4 regions of the Scandinavium sp. M-37 genome follow, and region 4 is predicted to be linked to each of the others. Evidence: predicted binding sites of a transcription regulator. Region 4 holds the regulator's gene; each other region holds the start of a gene.
What was found. The regulator Fur, encoded in region 4, represses iron uptake genes when iron is present. The targets are predictions, from matches to a motif close to ATAATAATGAGAACNACTATCAA.

Region 1 (5,087 bases), on a different contig from region 4:
GAAGTGAAAATGAGTTTCATTAACATCAACAAAACAGGACTTTGCCGTCGTGAAATTCCCCGTTTTCTTCCGTCATACCCTGCTCATCTCCGGGCTGTGCCTTTTAGGATTAACCTCAGCCATGGCCGCCGACTGGCCGCGTCAGGTGACCGACAGTCGCGGCAGCCACACGCTCGAGCACAAACCGCTGCGCATCGTCTCCACCAGCGTTACCCTGACCGGGTCGTTGCTGGCGATTGACGCCCCGGTGATTGCCAGCGGGGCCACCACGCCGAATAACCGCGTGGCGGATGCACAGGGCTTTTTGCGCCAGTGGAGCGACGTGGCGAAACAGCGCAAGCTCACGCGGCTGTATATCGGCGAGCCGAATGCCGAGGCCGTGGCCGCGCAGATGCCGGATCTGATTCTGATCAGTGCTACCGGCGGCGACTCGGCGTTAGCCCTGTACGATCAGCTGTCGACCATCGCCCCAACGCTGGTTATCAACTATGACTCGCAAAGCTGGCAGGCCCTGCTGACTCAGTTGGGTAGCATCACTGGCCAGGAACAGCAGGCCGCCGCGCGGATCGCCGAATTTGATACCCAGCTAGCGACGCTTAAAAAGCAAATGAAGCTGCCGCCGCAGCCGGTCAGCGCGCTGGTGTACACCGCTGCCGCCCACAGCGCGAACCTGTGGACCCCAGAATCCGCACAGGGAAAACTGCTCGAACAGTTAGGTTTCACCCTTGCCCCGCTGCCTGCCGGGCTGCACACCAGCCAGAGCCAGGGTAAACGCCACGACATTATTCAGCTGGGCGGCGAGAACCTGGCGGCGGGCCTGAACGGCGAATCGCTGTTTGTGTTCGCGGGCGACCAGAAAGATACCAACGCCATCGAGGCCAATCCGCTGCTGTCACACCTGCCGGCGGTGCAGAACAAACGCGTTTATGCGCTCGGGACCGAAACCTTCCGCCTTGATTACTATAGCGCGATGCGGGTGTTGCAGCGTCTGGAAACGTTGTTTGGCTGATGCCTTTGCCCGGTGGCGCTTCGCTTACCAGGCCTACGGAATGTGCGGTGTAGGCCCGGTAGGGCGCAGCCACCACCGGGCACCTTCCACCGGATTAAACCGCTGCCGTTTCCTGGCGGAAGCGGCGCAACTCTCCAAGCAGCAACACCAGAATCAGCCCAACGATCGCCAACGCCCAACCGCTGGCGGAGGCCGCCGCGACCGGGGTGAGCATCGCGCCAACGCCGCCTAATATTGCCGCGCCGATGGCATCGCCGGTGACGTTCTGCGCCGTCCACAAACCGTTAATGCGCCCGAGCATCGCTTCCGGGGTTTGGGTCTGAATCAAGGTATATTGCAGCAGTGAACTGATGGCACTCAGCCAGCCAAACAGCGCCAGACACAGCACGCCCAGCGCCCAGACCGGCATCAGGCTGAACAAGCCAATGGCGACGAACGCACCGACGGTCGTCAGGAGCATGATTTGCCCAGGCCGAACGCTGCGCGCCAGGTTGCCGCTGGTGAGCGCCCCCAACGCCGCCCCGAGCGGGATCGCCGCATACAACATGCCAATCTGCGCCGCCGACATATTCCAGCTCATCGCCAGCGCCGGATACAGCACCCGCACCGCGCTGGCCATGGTCAACAGAGCGCCGAGCAGCGCAATGCCGCCAATCAACGGGCTATTAAACAGAAAGCGCAGGCCGGTCAGTAAGGATTTCAACGGATGTTCACGCGGCTGCGGAGGTGGCGGCAACAACGGCAGACGCAGCAGCGTCAGGGTGGTGATGAAGGTGCCGAGCGCCGCCAGTAAATAGTTCCAGGAGAATCCCCCGCTCGCCAGCAGCAGGCCGCCAACCATCGGCGAAATCACCGACCCGAGGCGCACCGTGAGCATGGTTATCGCCCCGGCCTGCATCAGGTTTTCACGCCCAACCAGCGCAGGCGTCGCCGCCAGCAGGGCGGTCACGCCAATCGAGGCGAACAGCCCATCCCAGATACCGAGCAGATAAATCGCCAGCAGCGACGGCTCCGGCAGCAGCGCATTCAGCCACAGGCCAATAAAACCGATCCCGCAGGTGCCGCGCGCCAGCAGGATAAGCTTCTTGCGTTCATAGCGGTCGGCCAGCACGCCGCCGAGCATCAGGCCGATAAACATCGCCCCGCCGGTCAACGTCACCGCCAGCCCAACATGCCAGGTGGAGTGAGTCAGCGTCTGGATTTGCACCGGCACGGCAACGCCGAGCAGGCCGAGAGAAAGAATGGAGATAAAACGGGCGATAAAGACGGCGCGGAACGCCGGGTGAGTCTTCAGCAGGCTGAGATTTAGCAGCCAGGATTGTCTTTGCATGACAGGGCCTTCAACGAACTTTCGGTACCATTTCCGTGGTCGCACATGCTAACATAGGCGAATAAGATCGAGAACGATAATTACTATCATTATCACATCATGGACGTTGCTATGTCGTTTTCTGCCGCCACGCTGCGTACCGTCGCCGTGCCCGGATTACTCATTCTGCTGATCGCCGCAGCTGCGCTCAGCCTGCTGATTGGCGCAAAACCGCTGCCGCTGAACGTGGTGCTGGACGCCCTGTCCGGCACCTGTCGCAGTCCCGACTGCACCATTGTTCTTGACGCCCGTTTACCTCGCACCCTTGCTGGCCTGTTGGCCGGTGGCGCGCTGGGTCTGGCGGGCGCACTGATGCAAACCCTTACCCGCAATCCGCTTGCCGACCCCGGCATTCTCGGCGTTAACGCCGGAGCCAGCTTTGCCATCGTGCTGGGCGCGGCGCTGTTCGGTCTGACGCTGCCGCAGGAGCAACTGTTGCTCGCTTTTGGCGGGGCGCTGATCGCCTCGCTGCTGGTGGCCTTCACCGGCAGTCAGGGCGGCGGGCAGCTTAGCCCGGTGCGTCTGACCCTGGCGGGCGTGGCGCTCGGGGCGGTGCTCGATGGCCTCTCCAATGGCATCGCGCTGCTGAATCCCGATGTGTACGATCAGCTGCGTTTCTGGCAGGCCGGGTCGCTGGATATTCGCTCCCTGGAAACGCTAAAAGTGGTGCTGGTGCCGGTCACTATCGCCATCATGATAGCCCTCGGATTAAGCCGCTCGCTGAACAGCCTCAGCCTTGGGGCGGATACCGCCACCGCGCTCGGGAATAAAGTGGCGCGCACCCAACTATTAGGGCTGCTGACCATCACCGTATTGAGCGGCAGTGCCACCGCGCTGGTCGGGCCGATTGCGTTTATCGGCCTGATGGTGCCGCATATTTCTCGCGGGTTGGTCGGGGGCGATCACCGCTGGTCGCTGCCGGTCACCCTGCTCGCCACCCCTGCCCTGCTGCTGTTTGCCGATATTATTGGTCGCCTGCTGGTGCCGGGTGAACTGCGCGTCTCGGTGGTGAGCGCCTTTATCGGTGCGCCGATGCTTATCTGGCTGGTGCGCCGCCAGCCGTCGCGCGGAGGTGTCGCATGATGGCCCCGTCTCGCCGTCTGGTAGGGAGTTGCGTGCTGCTGACGCTGGTAAGCCTGGTCATTGCGCTGTATAGCCTGCGCAGCGGAGCGGTGACGCTGGATTTACGCCAGGTGCTGGCCGCGCTGTGGGGCGATGCGCCGCGGAACGTGACAATGGTGATCACCGAATGGCGTCTGCCACGGGTGCTGATGGCGCTACTGGTCGGCGCGGCACTCGGCGTCAGCGGCGCGATTTTCCAGTCTTTGATGCGTAACCCACTCGGCAGCCCTGACGTGATGGGGTTCAACACCGGAGCATGGAGCGGCGTGCTGGTGGCGATGGTGCTGTTTGGTCAGCATCAAACCGCCATTGCGTTTGCGGCGATGGTGGGCGGGATTGTGACCTCGCTGCTGGTCTGGCTGCTGGCGTGGCGCAATGGCGTCGATACTTTCCGGCTGATTATTATCGGGATCGGGATCCGCGCCATGCTGATGGCCTTCAACACCTGGCTGCTGCTGCGCGCCTCACTGGAAACCGCACAGTCGGCCGGGCTGTGGTTCGCCGGATCGTTGAACGGGCTGACGTGGGCAAAAATTTTCCCTTCCGCACCGATCCTGCTGGTGATGCTGGTCTTCGCCGCCCTGCTGGTACGCCGACTGCGGCTGCTGGAAATGGGCGACGACAGCGCCTGCGCGTTGGGCGTGCGGGTGGAACGTTCGCGTTTATGGATGATGCTGGTGGCGGTGGTGCTGACGGCGGCATCGACCGCGCTGGCGGGCCCGATCTCCTTTATTGCGCTGGTGGCCCCACACATTGCCCGCCGCCTCAGCGGCACCGCGCGCTGGGGATTGACCCAGTCGGCGCTGTGCGGCGCATTGCTGCTTCTGCTTGCTGATTTCGGCGCACAGCAGCTGTTTATGCCTTACCAGCTTCCAGTGGGCGTGGTGACCGTCAGCCTTGGCGGCCTGTATCTCATCGCCCTGCTTATTCAGGAGTCTCGTAAAAAATGACCCACTCTGACGCTCGCCTGCAAGGCGAAAATCTGACCCTCAGCTACGGTAAAAAAATCATCGCCGAGGGGCTGAACGTGGCCATTCCGGATGGACATTTTACCGCCATCATCGGCCCCAACGGCTGTGGGAAATCGACCCTGTTACGCACCTTGAGCCGCCTGATGACTCCGCAGCACGGCCAGGTGTTTCTCGACGGGGAGCAGATCCAGCGTTATGCCAGTAAAGAGGTCGCGCGACGCATTGGCCTGCTGGCACAAAACGCCACTACCCCGGGCGATATCACGGTGCAGGAGCTGGTGGCGCGCGGGCGCTATCCGCACCAGCCGCTGTTTGCCCGCTGGCGGCAGGAAGATGACGACGCGGTGCAACGGGCGATGCGGGCCACTGGCGTCGTGGAACTGGCGAATCAAAGCGTGGATACCCTCTCCGGCGGCCAGCGCCAACGCGCGTGGATTGCGATGGTGCTGGCCCAGGAAACGGCGATCATGCTGCTCGACGAGCCGACCACCTGGCTGGATATCAGCCATCAAATTGATTTGCTGGAGCTGCTGAGCGACCTCAATCGCCAGCAGGGTTATACCCTGGCGGCGGTGCTGCACGATCTCAACCAGGCCTGCCGCTATGCCACGCATCT
Region 2 (5,087 bases), on a different contig from region 4:
GACCTGCCTCAGAAAGGGCGTCTGGCACCCGGTGGTGATGCAGACCTGCTGATGCTCGACGATCAGATGCGGCTCCGCGCAGTATGGGCCAAAGGAAAACAGATGGTCCGCGACGGGAAAGCCTGCGTGCGGGGAACCTTCGAGTAATATCCGCCTGATATGATCGTTGCACGCAAGCCCGGTTATCGGGTTTGCGTTTTTTATTTGAAACGCAACGGTAATTTTTCTGGAAATGCGCGAAACGTTATCTGTAACACGCGCGGGGAACGATATTCGGCTATGGTTGTTAACAGCGGAAACTGCGCAGCTAAAAAGGAGAATCAACAATGAATAAACCCGTTTTGCGCCGTCCTGACTCACTGTACTTTGCTCTGCAACTGGCCCTCGGCGGTGCCCTACTTTCGTTAAGCGTGGCCTCAGCCCAGGCTGACGATGTCCAGACCGCCACGCCGCAATCGCCGGATATTTTGTTTGGCCCGCTGTTCAATGACGTGCAGAGCGCGAAGCTGTTCCCGGACCAGAAAACCTTTGCCGATGCGGTGCCTAACGGGGATCCGTTGATGATCCTCGCCGATTACCGGATGCAGCGAAATCAGAGCAGTTTTGACCTGCGCCATTTTGTGGAGGTGAACTTCACCCTGCCGCAGGAAAAAGACAAATACGTGCCGCCGAAAGGCCAGAGCCTGCGGGCCCATATTGACGGCCTGTGGCCGGTACTGACCCGCACCACCGACAGCGCCGCAAAATGGGATTCCCTGCTGCCGCTGCCCAAGCCGTATGTCGTGCCCGGCGGACGCTTCCGTGAGGTCTATTACTGGGACAGTTATTTCACCATGCTCGGCCTGGCGGAAAGCGGTCACTGGGACAAAATCGAGGATATGGTTGCCAACTTTGCCTATGAAATTGACACCTGGGGCCATATTCCAAACGGTAACCGCAGCTACTATCTGAGCCGCTCGCAGCCGCCGTTTTTCTCGCTGATGGTTGAACTGCTGGCTACTCACGACCGCGATGCGCTGAAAACCTATCTGCCGCAGATGGAAAAAGAGCACGCCTACTGGATGGACGGTCAGGATTCACTGCAAAACGGTAAGGCCGACAAACGGGTGGTGAAACTTAACGACGGCGCGGTGCTCAACCGCTACTGGGATGACAAAGACACCCCGCGCCCGGAATCATGGCTTGATGATGTGAATACGGCCAAGAGCAATCCGAACCGCCCGGCGACCGAAATTTACCGCGACCTGCGCTCTGCCGCCGCGTCCGGTTGGGACTTCAGTTCGCGCTGGATGGACGACCCGCAAAAACTCAGCACCATCCGCACCACCAGCATTGTGCCGGTCGACCTTAATGCCCTGATGTTCAAAATGGAAAAAATCATCGCCAGCGCCAGCAAAGCTGCCGGAGATGATGCCAAAGCGGCGCGTTATGACGCAATGGCCAACGACCGCCAGAAGGCCATCGAACATCACCTGTGGAATGACAAAGAGGGTTGGTACGCCGATTACGATTTGAAAACCCAGAAGGTGCGTAATCAGCTGACTGCCGCCGCGTTGTTCCCGCTGTATGTGAATGCGGCCTCCAGCGATCGCGCGGCGAAAATGGCGTCGGTTACTGAATCCCGCCTGCTGAAACCGGGCGGCATCACCACCACCACCGTGAACAGCGGTCAGCAATGGGATGCGCCGAACGGCTGGGCCCCGCTGCAATGGGTCGCCGCCGAAGGGCTGCAGAACTACGGCAAGGATAAGATTGCGATGGAGGTCAGCTGGCGTTTCCTGACCAACGTGCAACACACCTACGACAGCCAGCAAAAACTGGTCGAGAAATATGACATCACCTCAACCGGCACCGGCGGTGGTGGCGGGGAATATCCGTTACAGGACGGCTTCGGCTGGAGTAACGGCGTGACCCTGAAAATGCTGGATTTGATCTGCCCGAAAGCGCAGCCGTGCGATGACGTGCCTAAAAACCGTCCTGCCCCGGCGGCCAGCCCCGCCCCATCAGACAAGAAAGCCCCTGAGGCGGACAAAACGCCTGCGCCTGCAACGGCGCCTCTCGCTCCGGCTGAAAAAGCCTAATCCCCACCCGCAGCCTGCTACCAAAAATGGTAGCAGGTGTGCTCAGTCCTTCACTTGACCTCGCAAACGCAAACAATAATAATTCGCATTCTTTTTTAACGAAAAATGACATTTTCGCACCTTTTGACACGGTGGCGCACAGGAGTGCCAGGCCGCGTTTTTCAGGATTATGCAATGAATAACACTTTGCTTCTTAAACGCTCGTCGGTCTTTTGCGCCCTGGCGCTAGCGTTCCCCTGCTCGACTTTCGCAGAAGAAACGGTGGTCGTCACGGCCCAGCCGGTTGAATCCGCTACCGCTCCGACCAAAGGCTACACCGCTAAAACATCCACCGGTTCGACCAAAACCGATCAACCCCTCATCACCACCGCCCAGTCGGTATCGGTAGTGACCCGTGAGCAGATGGAAGATCAGGGTGTGACTAACGTCAGCCAGGCGCTGAGCTACACCCCGGGGGTGTATAGCACCTTTGGCGGCTCGGCCACCCGCTTCGACGCCATTTCCCTGCGCGGCTATCACGGCGGCGACGTGGATAACATTTTCCTCGACGGGATGCGTCTGATGAGCGATGGCGGCAGCCATAACGTCATTCAGATTGATCCGTGGTTCCTCGACCGCATCGACGTTATCAAAGGTCCTTCTTCCGCGCTATACGGCCAGAGCGTGCCGGGTGGGCTGGTAAACCTGACCTCCAAGCGCCCGCAGTTTAGTTCCGAAGGCCACGGGCAGGTGTTTGGCGGCACGCAGGGCACCAAAGGCGCGGCATTCGATTATACCGATGCCATTAACGACCAGTGGGCATACCGGGTGATTGGCATTACCCGCAATACCGATACGCAGGTGGATAACACCCGCGAAGAACGGTACGCCATCTCCCCGTCGCTGCTGTGGCAACCCGATTCTGACACCAGCCTGCTGCTGCGGGCCTATCTGCAAAAAGATCCGTCCGGCGGCTACCACGGCTCGCTGCCGTTAGATGGCACCCGCTATGAACACAACGGCCGCAAGCTGAGCAATCACACGAACGAAGGCGATCCGGGCGATGGTTATCAGCGCCGTGAGCAGATCTACAGCTACGAATTTAATCACCAGTTCGACGATGTCTGGTCGGTCTCTTCCAGCGGGAGCTATACCCACTCGGATGTCAATCTGGATCAGGTTTATCAGGTGGGCTGGATAGGCGACAGCGATATGCTGGCACGGGGGTACAGCGGTTCTGAAGGCTCGCTCGACGGTTGGTCAACCGATAACCGTATTAAGGCCGATTTCAACACCGGCGACGTATCGCACACCGTGGTGCTGGGCGGAGAATATCATCGCTTCCGCAATGACCTGTGGACCGGTGCGGGCAGCGCCAATCCGCTCAATCCGTTTACCGGGTATACCGCACAGACCGGGCATACCGTGACCTACAGCGATTATAACAATCGTCGCTATTATCAGACCGGCATCTATCTGCAGGATGAGATAGTGTGGAACCGCTGGCATGCGGACCTCTCCACCCGTTACGACCGCATTGTTTCCCAGCAGGTGAGCGATACCTTTGGCACCTCGTCGCGCCGTTCCGATGACCATATCAGCAGCCGCGCCTCGCTGCTGTATGCCTTTGAGAATGGCCTGTCACCGTACATGAGCTACAGCCAGGCGATCACCCCTGCGATGCTGTCCGGTCCGGATGGTACGCTGCTGAAACCGACCACCGCCGAGCAGTTCGAAGCGGGTCTGAAGTTTCAGCCGCCGGGTACTGCCGACATGTACAGCATTGCGATGTATGACCTGACGCAGAAAGACGTCGCCACCCGTGACCCGAATATCGCCACCGCGACCTTCCTGCCCGCCGGGAAAGTGCATTCGCAAGGGGTGGAACTGGAAGCGCGCAACCAGCTCACGCCACGCCTGAGCACCATCGCGGGCTACACCTGGAACCGTCTGCGCTTTGCCGATACCAAAGATGGCACTGACGATAATACGCCACAGCTGACGCCGGACCAGATGGCTTCCCTGTGGGCGCACTATAAGTTTGATTACGGGATCAGCGCGGGCGCGGGTGTGCGTTATATCGGCAAGCAGTGGGCTGACGACGCCAATACCGAACGTCTGCCGTCAACCACTCTGTTTGATGCGATGATTCGCGCCGATCTCGGGGCCTGGACATCTGCCCTTAAAGGCGCGTATTTACAGGTGAATGCGAATAACCTGACTGACAGAGAGTATATTTCCGGCTGTTACGGCACCAATAACTGCTATTGGGGTGCGGAGCGTTCGGTGATTGCCACCGTCGGATATGATTTCTGAGAATAAATGAGAAAATTGCCCGGTGGCGCTACGCTTGCCGGGCCTACCGTGTAATCCGTAGGCCCGGAAAGCCTGTGCCGCCGGGCAAATGTACTTAAGCGTTGCGACGCAGCAATCGGAACACCAGCAGCACCACAATGGCACCTACAACCGCCACCAGGAAACTGTGCAGGTTGAAGCCCGACACATCACCAATACCGAACATGGTTGCCAGCCAGCCACCGACCACGGCACCGACAATCCCCAGAATACAGGTAAGAATAAAGCCGCCGCCATCACGTCCTGGCATCAGCAGTTTGGCAATAACACCCGCAATCAGTCCGAATATAATCCAGGTCAGAATACCCATTTTAACCACCCTCCTAATAAACAAAATAACCACAATAAAAACAGGATTATTGTAATCTCTGCTTATCTTAAGTATAGGGAATCCTTCCGAAAAGGTTGGTCAACGATGGAAAAAATTATTCGATCAAAATTTTTCACCCGTTTGTATTAAGTTCTGTTGGGCGCTGCCGATAGTTGATCGAATCTCTGTCAATTAAGGAGCGACCGGGCGTGAGTCATTACAATGAGCAATTCCTGAAACAAAATCCGCTGGCAGTGTTAAACGTTCTTCGCGATCTGCACCGCGATCGTATCCCGTTGCGTGTTTCCTGGGGAACATCGCAATTTATTAGCCGTATTCTCGACATCTCTCCTCAGGCGTTG
Region 3 (5,087 bases), on a different contig from region 4:
AAGCGTCAGACCGCCGAGGGAAAAGGTGCTGGGCTGGATGTTCATGGTGATACCCCTCTCCGGTGGGAGAGGGGTTGGCCTCATGCTTAGAAGTGTGTGTTCACGCTCATGTAGTAGGTTCGGCCAGACTCGTTATAGGTCTCGGCGCCTGCGCCGTACATATAGCCCGTCGCGCCGCCGGTGGTCTGGGCGTTGCCCGCGCGCCAATGGCGTTTATCGAACAGGTTGTCGATCCCCGCGGTCAGGCTGACGTATTTATTGGCATCCCAGGTGCCGCTCAGGCCGACAATGCTATACGGGCTAACTTCGTTCAGCTCGCTGCCGGTCGCCGGTTGGCCTTTATAGTTGTACTTCTTCGGCTGCTGCTTGCCGTACCAGGTGAAGGTCGACTGCACGGAGAAGTCCTGATACACCTGCCAGCTCAGGGTCGAGTTGAGGGTGTATTCCGGGATGATCGACAGGCGATCGCCGGTCTCTTTGTTTTTACTTTGCAGCATGTAGGTGATGTTGTTAGTCCAGTTGATGGCCTCGGTCACTGGCACATTCAACGTTCCTTCCAGGCCTTCAACCACCGCTTTCGGCACGTTTTCCCACTGATACAGATCGGTGCCGCTGCCGTTGGTGTACACCGGCGAATAGCCCGCTTCAATCTTATTGCGGTAATCGTTGCGGAACCAGGTTGCCCCCGCCAGCCAGCCGTCGCGTTTGAACTCGAGGCCCACTTCTTTGTTGATGCTGGTTTCGGCTTTCAGGTCCTCATTCCCTTGCAGGTAGCAGCCGCTGGTGCTGGCGTAGCAGCCCTGGCCTTTGCTGTAGAGAATGTAGTTCGGGTTGGTCTGATACAGGCTCGGCGCTTTATAGGCGCGGGCGATGCCCATTTTCAGGGTGAAATCATCCCACAGACCCTGCGACAGGTTCAGCGACGGGCTCCAGTTATCGCCGACGATGCTGTGGTGATCGAAGCGCAGCGCCGGAGTCAGCATGGTGCTGTCGGTGACTTCAATATTGTCTTCCGCGAACAGGGAGAAGATTTCTGCCTGCGAATACGGGCTGCGGTTGGTGCTGCTCACCCCCGGGATCGGGCCGCCCATAAAGGTCTGGGTATTCGAGCCCATATCCTTCATTTTCTGCTGGTTCCACTCGGTGCCCAGCGTCAGCGTTTGGTTGAAGACGAAATCGACCGGGAGGTTGATTTCGCTGTGCAGCAGCACGTCGGACAGGTCGATATCCACAAACTGATTGGAGTTGAAAATCCCTTCGGTGCCGCCCGCCAGGCCTTCGCCTTTACGCGAGTTACGGGTGTGCTCGTACTGCGCCCAGGTGCTGGAGGTGATGCCGTTATCCCAGCCGCCGTTCCAGGTCAGGGAGTAGTTCTGGCGATACAGACGGTTGGTCTCTTTGCCGTAGTTCTCTTTAACGAACGCATTGGTGTTGGTGTTTTGGGTATCCCCGGCGTACAGGTTGTTCTGACGGCTGTAGCCCGCCTCCAGCTCCAGGGACTGCATCGGGGCGAAGTCCCAGCGCATCACGCCGTTAATGTCTTTGTTTTCCACGCCTTCCCGTCCGGCGGGCAGGGTGTTTTGATAAATGCCGGTACGCTCTGACTGATGACCCTGGTTGATGTCCCAGGCGTCGGCCTGCGTTTTGTCGAGGTTACCGTACAGACGGAAGCTGAAATCACCGCCCATCGGGCCGGAGAGGCTGAAGTTGGTGCGCTTGGTTGAGCCTTCGTCTTTATGTTCCGGCAGGTTCATATAGGTATCCCAGGAACCGTGCCACGCGTCGCTGCCTTTTTTGGTGATGATGTTCACCACCCCGCCCGCCGCGCCGTTACCGTAACGCGCCGCCGCCGGGCCGCGAATCACTTCAATACGCTCAATCATCTCTGGCGGCACCCAGCTGGTATCGCCTCGAGTGTCACGCTCGTCGCGCCAGCCCAGACGCACCGAGTTCCGGCTGGTTACCGGTTTACCGTCAATCAGGATCAGGGTGTTTTCCGGGCCCATACCACGAATATCAATCTGGCGGTTGTTGCCGCGCTGACCGCTGGTGGAGTTCCCGGTCAGGTTCACGCCGGGCATGGTACGGATAATTTCGGAGACATCACGGGCCGGAGGGCGTTTACGAATTTCATCGGCGGTGATGGTAGACACGCCCGGTGCCTGCAAGTTTTGCTGAGCGGCGGTGACGACCATGGTTTCGCCCGTCTCTGCCGTCGTCGCCTTTTCGGTCTCTTCTGCGTGCAGAGGGAATGCCACCCCGTAAATACCCAGATTGACCAGTAAGGCCAGGGATTTGAGTTTGTTGTTCATTAGCCAACGTCCTGCTGTATCGAATAAACCCCCTGTCAGAGGTCAGGGGAAGGAAAGTAAAACGCGCGCCAATACGCTATTGCAAATGCAAATAGTTATCAATAATATTATCAATAATTTTTGGGGTGTAACAAAAAATTCCACATACAGCGCGGGGTTAACGTGGCGGAGACGGTAACGACAGGGAGTGCAGCCTGGTGGCAACGCATTGACGGCCCGCAGTGGCGAAGGGAAGGGGCGTTGTGCCACGTCACCTTTTACTGGCGCGACCCGGCCGGAAGCGAGTCCCACTCGGCGATAAAACGTGTGTGGATTTACATCACCGGCGTGACCGATCACCACCAGAACGCGGTGCCGCAGACGCTGTCCCGTCTGCCCGGCACCGACGTCTGGCAGTGGCAAACCCGGTTGCCCGCCAGCTGGCGCGGCAGCTACTGTTTTATTCCCTGCGAGCGTGACGATGATTTTTCCCCGGCGCTGTTTAACGGTGACGCCCCGGACAGGCAGCTGCTGCGCGAAGGCTGGCGAAAGCTGCTCCCGCAGGCGATAGCCGATCCGCTCAATCGCCATAGCTGGCGCGGCGGGCGCGGGCATGCGGTGTCGGCACTTTCACTCCCCGATGCGCCGCTTCAGCCCGGCTGGGATCTGCCTGAGGTGCCGTACAACCCGCCGCTGTGCATTGACTGGCGCAGTCAGCGCCTGGGTAATGTCCGCCGGGTGTGGATTTACACCCCCGGAGACAATGCCTCGCCCGATCGCCCACTGGCGTTGCTGTTGGATGGGCAGTTCTGGGCCGAAAGTATGCCGGTCTGGTCGCCGCTGGCGCGCCTGACCCGCGAAGGCCAGCTTCCCCCGGCGGTCTACGTCTTAATCGATGCCATCGACACCGTTCATCGCAGCGCAGAATTGCCCTGCAATACCGATTTCTGGCAGGCGTTACAGACCGAATTGCTGCCGCAGATCCAGCGCCTCGCCCCGCACAGCGAACACCCTGGGCGCACCCTTGTCGCAGGCCAGAGCTTTGGCGGGATGGCGGCGATGTTTGCCGGACTACGTTTTCCGCAGCGGTTTGGCTGTGTGCTGAGTCAGTCCGGATCCTACTGGTGGCCGACGCGCGGCGATCGTCACGGGGGCGTTATCCCGGCAAAACTTTCTCGCGGTGAATTTTCGCCGCACGGCCTGCGCATCTGGCTGGAAGCCGGGCGGCGCGAGCCGATTATCTTCGAGGCCAATCAGGCACTCTTACAACAATTAGACAAGCACCAGCAGCCGGTTTTCTGGCGTCAGGTTGACGGCGGACACGATGCGCTGTGCTGGCGCGGCGGGCTGACGGCAGGGCTGACAGCGCTCTGGCAGCCGCTGCTCGACGCATAACGCGCACTTTACGACAGGAGTTTGGTATGCAAATCAGTAACCCTTTCGATGATGCGCAAGGGCAGTTTTATATACTGCAAAATGCGCAGCAGCAGTACAGCCTCTGGCCGCAGCAGTGTGCGCTGCCTGAGGGCTGGCAGGTGGTCTGCGAGCCGCAAAGCGCGGACGTCTGCAACGCCTGGCTGGCCGCCCGCTGGACGCTTCTGAATCCTGCTCATTTTGTTGGAGTGCCCCATGACTGAACGTTTACCGCTGGTCGCGGCGCAGCCGGGGATCTGGATGGCGGAACAGCTTTCCACTCTGCCGAACGCCTGGAGCGTGGCCCATTACGTCGAACTCGACGGCGAGATTGATGCCCCGCTTTTACAGCAGGCGATCGCGCTTGGCCTGGGGCAGGCGGATACCCTGCGGATGCACTTTGGCGAAGAGAACGGCGAGCCGTGGCAGAGCCTGGCTGACAGTCTGCCGCCGGGCGTGGCGGCGGTGAACGATCTGCGGCAGGCATCTGACCCGCACGCCGCCGCGATGAACATCATGCAGGCCGATTTAGCACAAAATACCCGCGTCGACAGCGGCAATCCGCTGGTGTGCCATCTGCTACTCCGGGTGGCGGATACCCGCTGGTACTGGTATCAGCGTTATCACCATTTGCTGGTGGATGGCTTCAGTTTCCCGGCCATTACCCGCCAGATAGTCCATATTTACCGCGCCTTACAGCGCCAGGAAACCTTACCTGACTCTCCGTTCACGCCGTTTGCCGAAGTGGTCGAAGAGTATCAGCGCTACCGTGAAAGCGAGGGCTGGACGCGGGACGGTGCGTTCTGGGCTGAACAGCGCCAACAGCTGCCGCCTCCGGCCTCGCTGTCTGCCGCCCCGTTGCCGGGCCGCGCCGCCAGCCCCGATATCTGGCGGCTGAAGCTGGCTGCCTGCCCTCACGCCTTCCGCCAAATTTCAGCCGCAACAGCCTGCCCACGCACCGATTTAGCCCTGGCGCTGGCGGCGCTGTGGCTTGGTCGTCTGTGCCGGCGCAACGACTACGCGGCGGGGTATATCTTCATGCGTCGTCTGGGATCTGCGGCGCTGACCGCCACCGGCCCGGTGCTGAACGTGCTGCCGCTGGCGGTAACGATCGCACCGGAAGAAACCCTGCCGGAGCTGGCGACTCGACTCGGGGCGCAGCTCAAGAAAATGCGCCGCCATCAGCGTTACGACGCCGAACAAATTGTGCGTGATGCAGGCAAGGCGGCAGGAGAAGAGCCGCTGTTTGGCCCGGTGTTTAACATCAAAGTTTTCGATTATCAGCTGGATATCGACGGCGTTCGTGCCACCACCCACACTTTGGCAACCGGGCCGGTGAATGACCTCGAGCTGGCGCTGTTCCCGGATGAAGAGGGGGGCCTG
Region 4 (5,087 bases):
TTCTGCGTTACCCACTTCAGGTTTCAGCACGTAGTACTGAGACGTCAGCTGGGCGACGTTGATCAAATCACTCTGTTGTGCAGGCTGACCCGCACGGTTATGAGTTGCCATTGCCTGGTCCTTCTTATGCTTAGATAGTGCCGCAAACCTTTTCAATTAATTCCGCGGGGAACTGCATTGACTGCATGATGTGTTCGACCATGCTGCATTTACGACCGGTATTGGTATTCGTTATCACCCAGTACGGGGTCTCAGGCACTTGCTTAGGCTTGGTCTGATTGCCGTTTTTCAGCAACGTCGCTTCATCAACCGCGAAGTAGACGCGCGTGCGGCCATGCAGGGACTCAGTCGCCTCAGCAAATGCTTTGTTGTTTAAGGAGTAAAGTGTAGTCAGCACCAGCAGGAAACGGTTGACCGCTTTCTTCTGCTCAGCGTATTCGTCAGAAAGCAGCAGCTCACGCACCGCGCGAACGTTATCTTTCGGCGAAGCGACTTTTTTGACCGCAGCGACGACCGGTGCAGAAGCAGGTGCCGGGGTCTCTTTGGCTACGGTTGCTGCAGCTTGTGGTACGGCAGAAATTTTCAGCATACGCCGTAAAATGTCGGATGCGCTCTCGCCAATGTGCTTAGTGTGGCTGGCAATAAAGCCGTAGAGTTCGTCATCAACTTCGATCGTTTTCATCTTAATCCAGTGAGATATCTTTTCTGAATACAAGTCGTTGGGATTATAAGGACAAAACCCAACAGCGGATAGCGTGTCGGCAAAAACTCAGACGACTACTGAGTGTTGCAGCCGGGCGGCAGAATGCTCAACATGATACCCTAACCCGACGTAGCGAAAAAAAGAACTTTGCCATGAAATTAAACAGCCGAGCGCAAACTGCACAAAACCTGCACACTAATTCTCCCATCGTCCTGGTTCACGGCCTTTTCGGTAGCCTGGATAACCTCGGGATCCTCGCGAGGGATCTGGTTGTCGACCACGATATTCTGCAAGTCGACATGCGTAACCACGGCCTTTCCCCGCGATCCGCGGAAATGACCTATCCGGCGATGGCGCAGGATCTTCTCGACACGCTCGATGCCAACGGCATTGAAAAAGCCACGTTGATCGGCCATTCCATGGGCGGGAAAGCGGTGATGGCGTTTACTGCCCTGGCGCCAGAACGCGTCGGAAAATGGGTGGCGATAGATATTGCTCCGGTGAATTATCAGGTGCGTCGTCACGATGAAATCTTTGCGGCCATCAACGCGGTGACCGAAGCCGCTGTCTCAAACCGTCAGCAGGCGGCAGAGGTTATGCGCAAGCATATTAATGAAGAAGGCGTGATTCAGTTCCTGTTGAAATCTTTTGTCGACGGCGAATGGCGCTTCAACGTGCCCGCATTGTGGGATCAGTATGAGCACATCGTCGGTTGGGAACCGATTCCCGCATGGGACCACCCTGCCCTGTTTATTGCTGGCGGCAATTCGCCTTATGTCACCAACGCGTACCGCGACGCCCTGTTAGCGCAGTTCCCACAGGCGCGAGCGCACGTGATTGCCGGGGCTGGACACTGGGTTCATGCTGAAAAACCGGATGCGGTACTCCGCGCTATCCGTCGCTACCTGGCGGAATGATTAAAATCCGAGCAAGCAAGCGCCATTGTGGCTCCCGGCGTTGGCGTGTGGGTTTCGCTCATGTATGATTGCGCGCTATCTGCGCCGGGCCTGTCGTCTGGCGGCTTGTTTCCCCGAAGTCACTCTGAATCATGGCAAAAGAACAAACGGACCGAACGACATTAGATTTGTTCGCAAACGAGCGTCGCCCGGGAAGGCCGAAAACCAATCCGCTCTCACGCGACGAACAGTTACGCATTAATAAGCGTAATCAGCTGAAACGCGACAAAAGCAACGGTCTCAAACGCGTTGAGCTTAAGCTCAATAACGATGCCGTTGACGCACTCAATGAGCTGGCGGATGCCAGAAACATGAGCCGCAGCGAGCTTATCGAAGAGATACTGATGCAACAACTGGCTGCGTTACACGGCCAGGAACGTGACTGAAAACACGAAATCTTTCACTTTCATTTAGCAGTGAGTGCAGTACGGCGCAATTGCAGTTCCCGCGCACTTCTCCTCCTGCTATCATTGCCTTTATCTGTGGGCAACATTCCACCATCATTTCATTACGTTTCAAGAGGTTATTTTACTCATGGCAATCACAGGTATTTTTTTCGGCAGCGACACCGGTAACACCGAAAATATTGCGAAGATGATCCAGAAGCAGCTGGGCAAAGACGTTGCCGAGGTGCATGACATTGCCAAGAGCAGTAAAGAAGACCTCGAAGGTTTCGACATTCTGCTGCTGGGTATCCCAACCTGGTACTACGGTGAAGCACAGTGTGACTGGGACGACTTCTTCCCGACGCTGGAAGAGGTAGACTTCAACGGCAAACTGGTGGCCCTGTTTGGCTGTGGCGATCAGGAAGACTACGCAGAATATTTCTGTGATGCGCTGGGCACCATCCGCGACATCATCGAACCGCGCGGCGCGACCATTGTCGGTCACTGGCCAACCGAAGGCTACCATTTCGAAGCCTCTAAAGGTCTGGCCGATGACAACCATTTTGTTGGTCTGGCCATTGATGAAGATCGCCAGCCTGAACTGACCGCTGAACGCGTTCAGAAGTGGGTAAAACAAATCTCTGAAGAGCTGCACCTGGAAGAGATCAAGAACGCCTGATGATGTCACGGCGCAGCGCCTGCGTTGCGCCGTATGATTGATGAACAAATCGATAGATTGCGTAAAATTAATAGTTATAAGCAATCAAATTAATCGCTACAAATTTTTAACTTTTGAGCACATATCTGTACAATGTCTTCTGTTTTGACGAGGTCGGATGTTTCGCTTTGCAGATGATGCCTCGTTTCTGAAAAGCATACTTTGCTCAGGGTTTGCAGTTTTCATTTAGGCACCGCAGTCCTATAATGAGACGCATTATCCTGAATTCATTCTTAGTAATACTTCCTATAAGGAAGTGTATCGCCTAGCAACAGGACTGATTCCGCATGACTGACAACAATACCGCATTAAAGAAAGCAGGCCTGAAAGTCACGCTTCCTCGATTGAAAATTCTGGAAGTGCTTCAGGAGCCTGACAATCACCATGTCAGTGCGGAAGACCTTTATAAACGCCTCATCGACATGGGCGAAGAAATTGGTCTGGCAACGGTGTATCGCGTTCTGAACCAGTTCGACGATGCCGGGATTGTCACCCGCCACAATTTCGAAGGCGGTAAATCTGTTTTCGAATTGACCCAACAGCATCACCACGATCACCTGATCTGCCTCGACTGTGGCAAGGTTATCGAATTCAGTGATGACTCTATCGAAGCGCGTCAGCGCGAAATTGCCACCAAACACGGCATTCGTCTGACCAACCACAGTCTTTATCTTTATGGCCATTGCGCAGAAGGCGACTGCCGTGAAGATGAGCACGCACATGACGGTGCCGAGAAATAATCGGCCCCCCAGAAAAGTAAAAGCCAACCTGACGGTTGGCTTTTTTATTGGCATTTTTGGCATAACATTGGGGCAATAGCGCCAACCGTCGAGGGTTACGGCTTAGGCGTATTGTTACTGCGAATCTCTTTCCACACCTGATCACAACGGGCTTTGACTGCCTGATCGTTGCCGGTCCGCGTCGCCAGAATACAATTCTGGTAATCCAGTACGCGTACACTTTCCTGATTCGCAAACTGCTGATGGGTCTTGTCAGTTTTCAGCACGTTAAGCACGCTCTGGCAGGCGTCAATTTTATCCGGATTTCCTTCAGCGGTATTGATACAGGCGCTGTAGGCATCTTTCAGCTTGCTGTCTTCTTGTGGTGCGGGAGATGGCTGTGCGCAGGCCACCAGCCCGGAAGCCATAACGGCGATAAGAATCAATTTTTTCATGATACGGCCTTATCAATGCGCGGCAGGTTTACCCTGCCGCACGCGTGTCAGAAGATAGTGAACGGGGCGATAACGATGAACTTCACGTCACGCTCATCCTGGAAGATGTTGCCGTAACCACCGCCCCAGCTTGGGATGTCGGAGTGGTTGTCGTATTGAGTGAAGTGCAGTTTGAACAGCGTGCCTTTCGCACGGCCTTCCTGCACGGTGTACATCGCATCAAAGCTGTAAGAAGACTCTTTGATTTTGTTCGAGGCGTTGTCTTCACGCTGACCCGCGCTGTTGATATACCAGTCTGCCGGTTTGGCATCCCAGGCATACACGTAAGATGCACCGACGGCCCAGCCCGGCATATCCCAATTTTTCAGGTCATACATCGCACCGAAGAACACCGCTTTTTCGCCGTTGGCGTTGAAGTCTGAGCGGTTATCCCACCAGATATCGAGACGACCGTTGGAGGAGGCATAGGTCGGGGTCATACGCTGGAGGAAGTAACCCTGCTGGCCTTCTGCTTTTACCCACGTCCCTTCAAGGCGCAGGTCAACCACGTCAGCCACTTTATAGCCGAAGGTCAGTGCCTGTAACCACGCGGTGCCGTCGTAGATATCGTTAATGGTGTTGCTCTCAACGGTGTCACGCGCCCCATAGAATTGGTAGCTGGTCGAGAGTGGTGCACCGGCGACATCAAATTTGTAGCTGGCTTTGGCGAAGTACTGATCCATAAAGCCTTCTGCCTGACCAAATGCCGCTTCCAGCACCAAGTCATTTTTGAAATCATACTTAGCACCAATGGAGTGCAGATACTCAACTTTGGTCTTCTTATCGTTCTGATAAAAATGATCTGTTTCGAGGTGCCATGGAGCCTTGTATTCGTTGGTCCACATATAGGAGAAACTCAACGCGCCTGCATCACCGTAATCAAAGTTAGCCCCGGCTTCTGCCCCTTGATACGTACCTGGCATAAAGCTCCAGTGCGGCGCTAAAAGCGTTTGCCCGGTTGGCTGAATATAACCTGCTCGCGCCCAGGTTGGGCCCAGTTTGAATTTCGCGGCAGCTTTATAAAGGCTGATTCCACTCTTATCGCCAGAGTAATCTTCGTCGTAACCTTTATTAATGGATGAGAATGCAATTTCGTTTGGGTGTCCGCTTT

Region 1: a site for Fur is predicted at 2,413-2,435, ahead of fepD (Fe(3+)-siderophore ABC transporter permease). Genes of this name have one in related genera too.
Region 2: a site for Fur is predicted at 2,154-2,176, ahead of ACG0Z5_RS03480 (TonB-dependent siderophore receptor). Genes of this name have one in related genera too.
Region 3: a site for Fur is predicted at 2,398-2,420, ahead of fes (enterochelin esterase). Genes of this name have one in related genera too.

Annotation. Positions count from the first base shown of each region.
Region 1 covers NZ_JBIGIN010000013.1:27,211-32,297, forward strand. Annotated here, with positions in the region: gene fepB (Fe2+-enterobactin ABC transporter substrate-binding protein) at 50-1,009, shown strand; gene entS (enterobactin transporter EntS) at 1,104-2,339, opposite strand; gene fepD (Fe(3+)-siderophore ABC transporter permease) at 2,451-3,461, shown strand; gene fepG (iron-enterobactin ABC transporter permease) at 3,458-4,450, shown strand; gene fepC (iron-enterobactin ABC transporter ATP-binding protein) at 4,447-5,087, shown strand, end outside.
Region 2 covers NZ_JBIGIN010000003.1:47,833-52,919, forward strand. Annotated here, with positions in the region: gene iadA (beta-aspartyl-peptidase) at 1-147, shown strand, start outside; gene treA (alpha,alpha-trehalase TreA) at 327-2,081, shown strand; gene ACG0Z5_RS03480 (TonB-dependent siderophore receptor) at 2,256-4,376, shown strand; gene ACG0Z5_RS03485 (GlsB/YeaQ/YmgE family stress response membrane protein) at 4,471-4,725, opposite strand; gene ACG0Z5_RS03490 (flagellar brake protein YcgR) at 4,935-5,087, shown strand, end outside.
Region 3 covers NZ_JBIGIN010000013.1:47,275-52,361, reverse strand. Annotated here, with positions in the region: gene entD (enterobactin synthase subunit EntD) at 1-45, opposite strand, end outside; gene ACG0Z5_RS11470 (TonB-dependent siderophore receptor) at 87-2,312, opposite strand; gene fes (enterochelin esterase) at 2,475-3,686, shown strand; gene ACG0Z5_RS11460 (MbtH family protein) at 3,713-3,928, shown strand; gene entF (enterobactin non-ribosomal peptide synthetase EntF) at 3,921-5,087, shown strand, end outside.
Region 4 covers NZ_JBIGIN010000007.1:110,309-115,395, forward strand. Annotated here, with positions in the region: gene pgm (phosphoglucomutase (alpha-D-glucose-1,6-bisphosphate-dependent)) at 1-111, opposite strand, end outside; gene seqA (replication initiation negative regulator SeqA) at 131-682, opposite strand; gene ybfF (esterase) at 856-1,620, shown strand; gene ybfE (LexA regulated protein) at 1,752-2,045, shown strand; gene fldA (flavodoxin FldA) at 2,194-2,724, shown strand; gene fur (ferric iron uptake transcriptional regulator) at 3,051-3,503, shown strand; gene chiQ (ChiQ/YbfN family lipoprotein) at 3,599-3,937, opposite strand; gene chiP (chitoporin ChiP) at 3,985-5,087, opposite strand, start outside.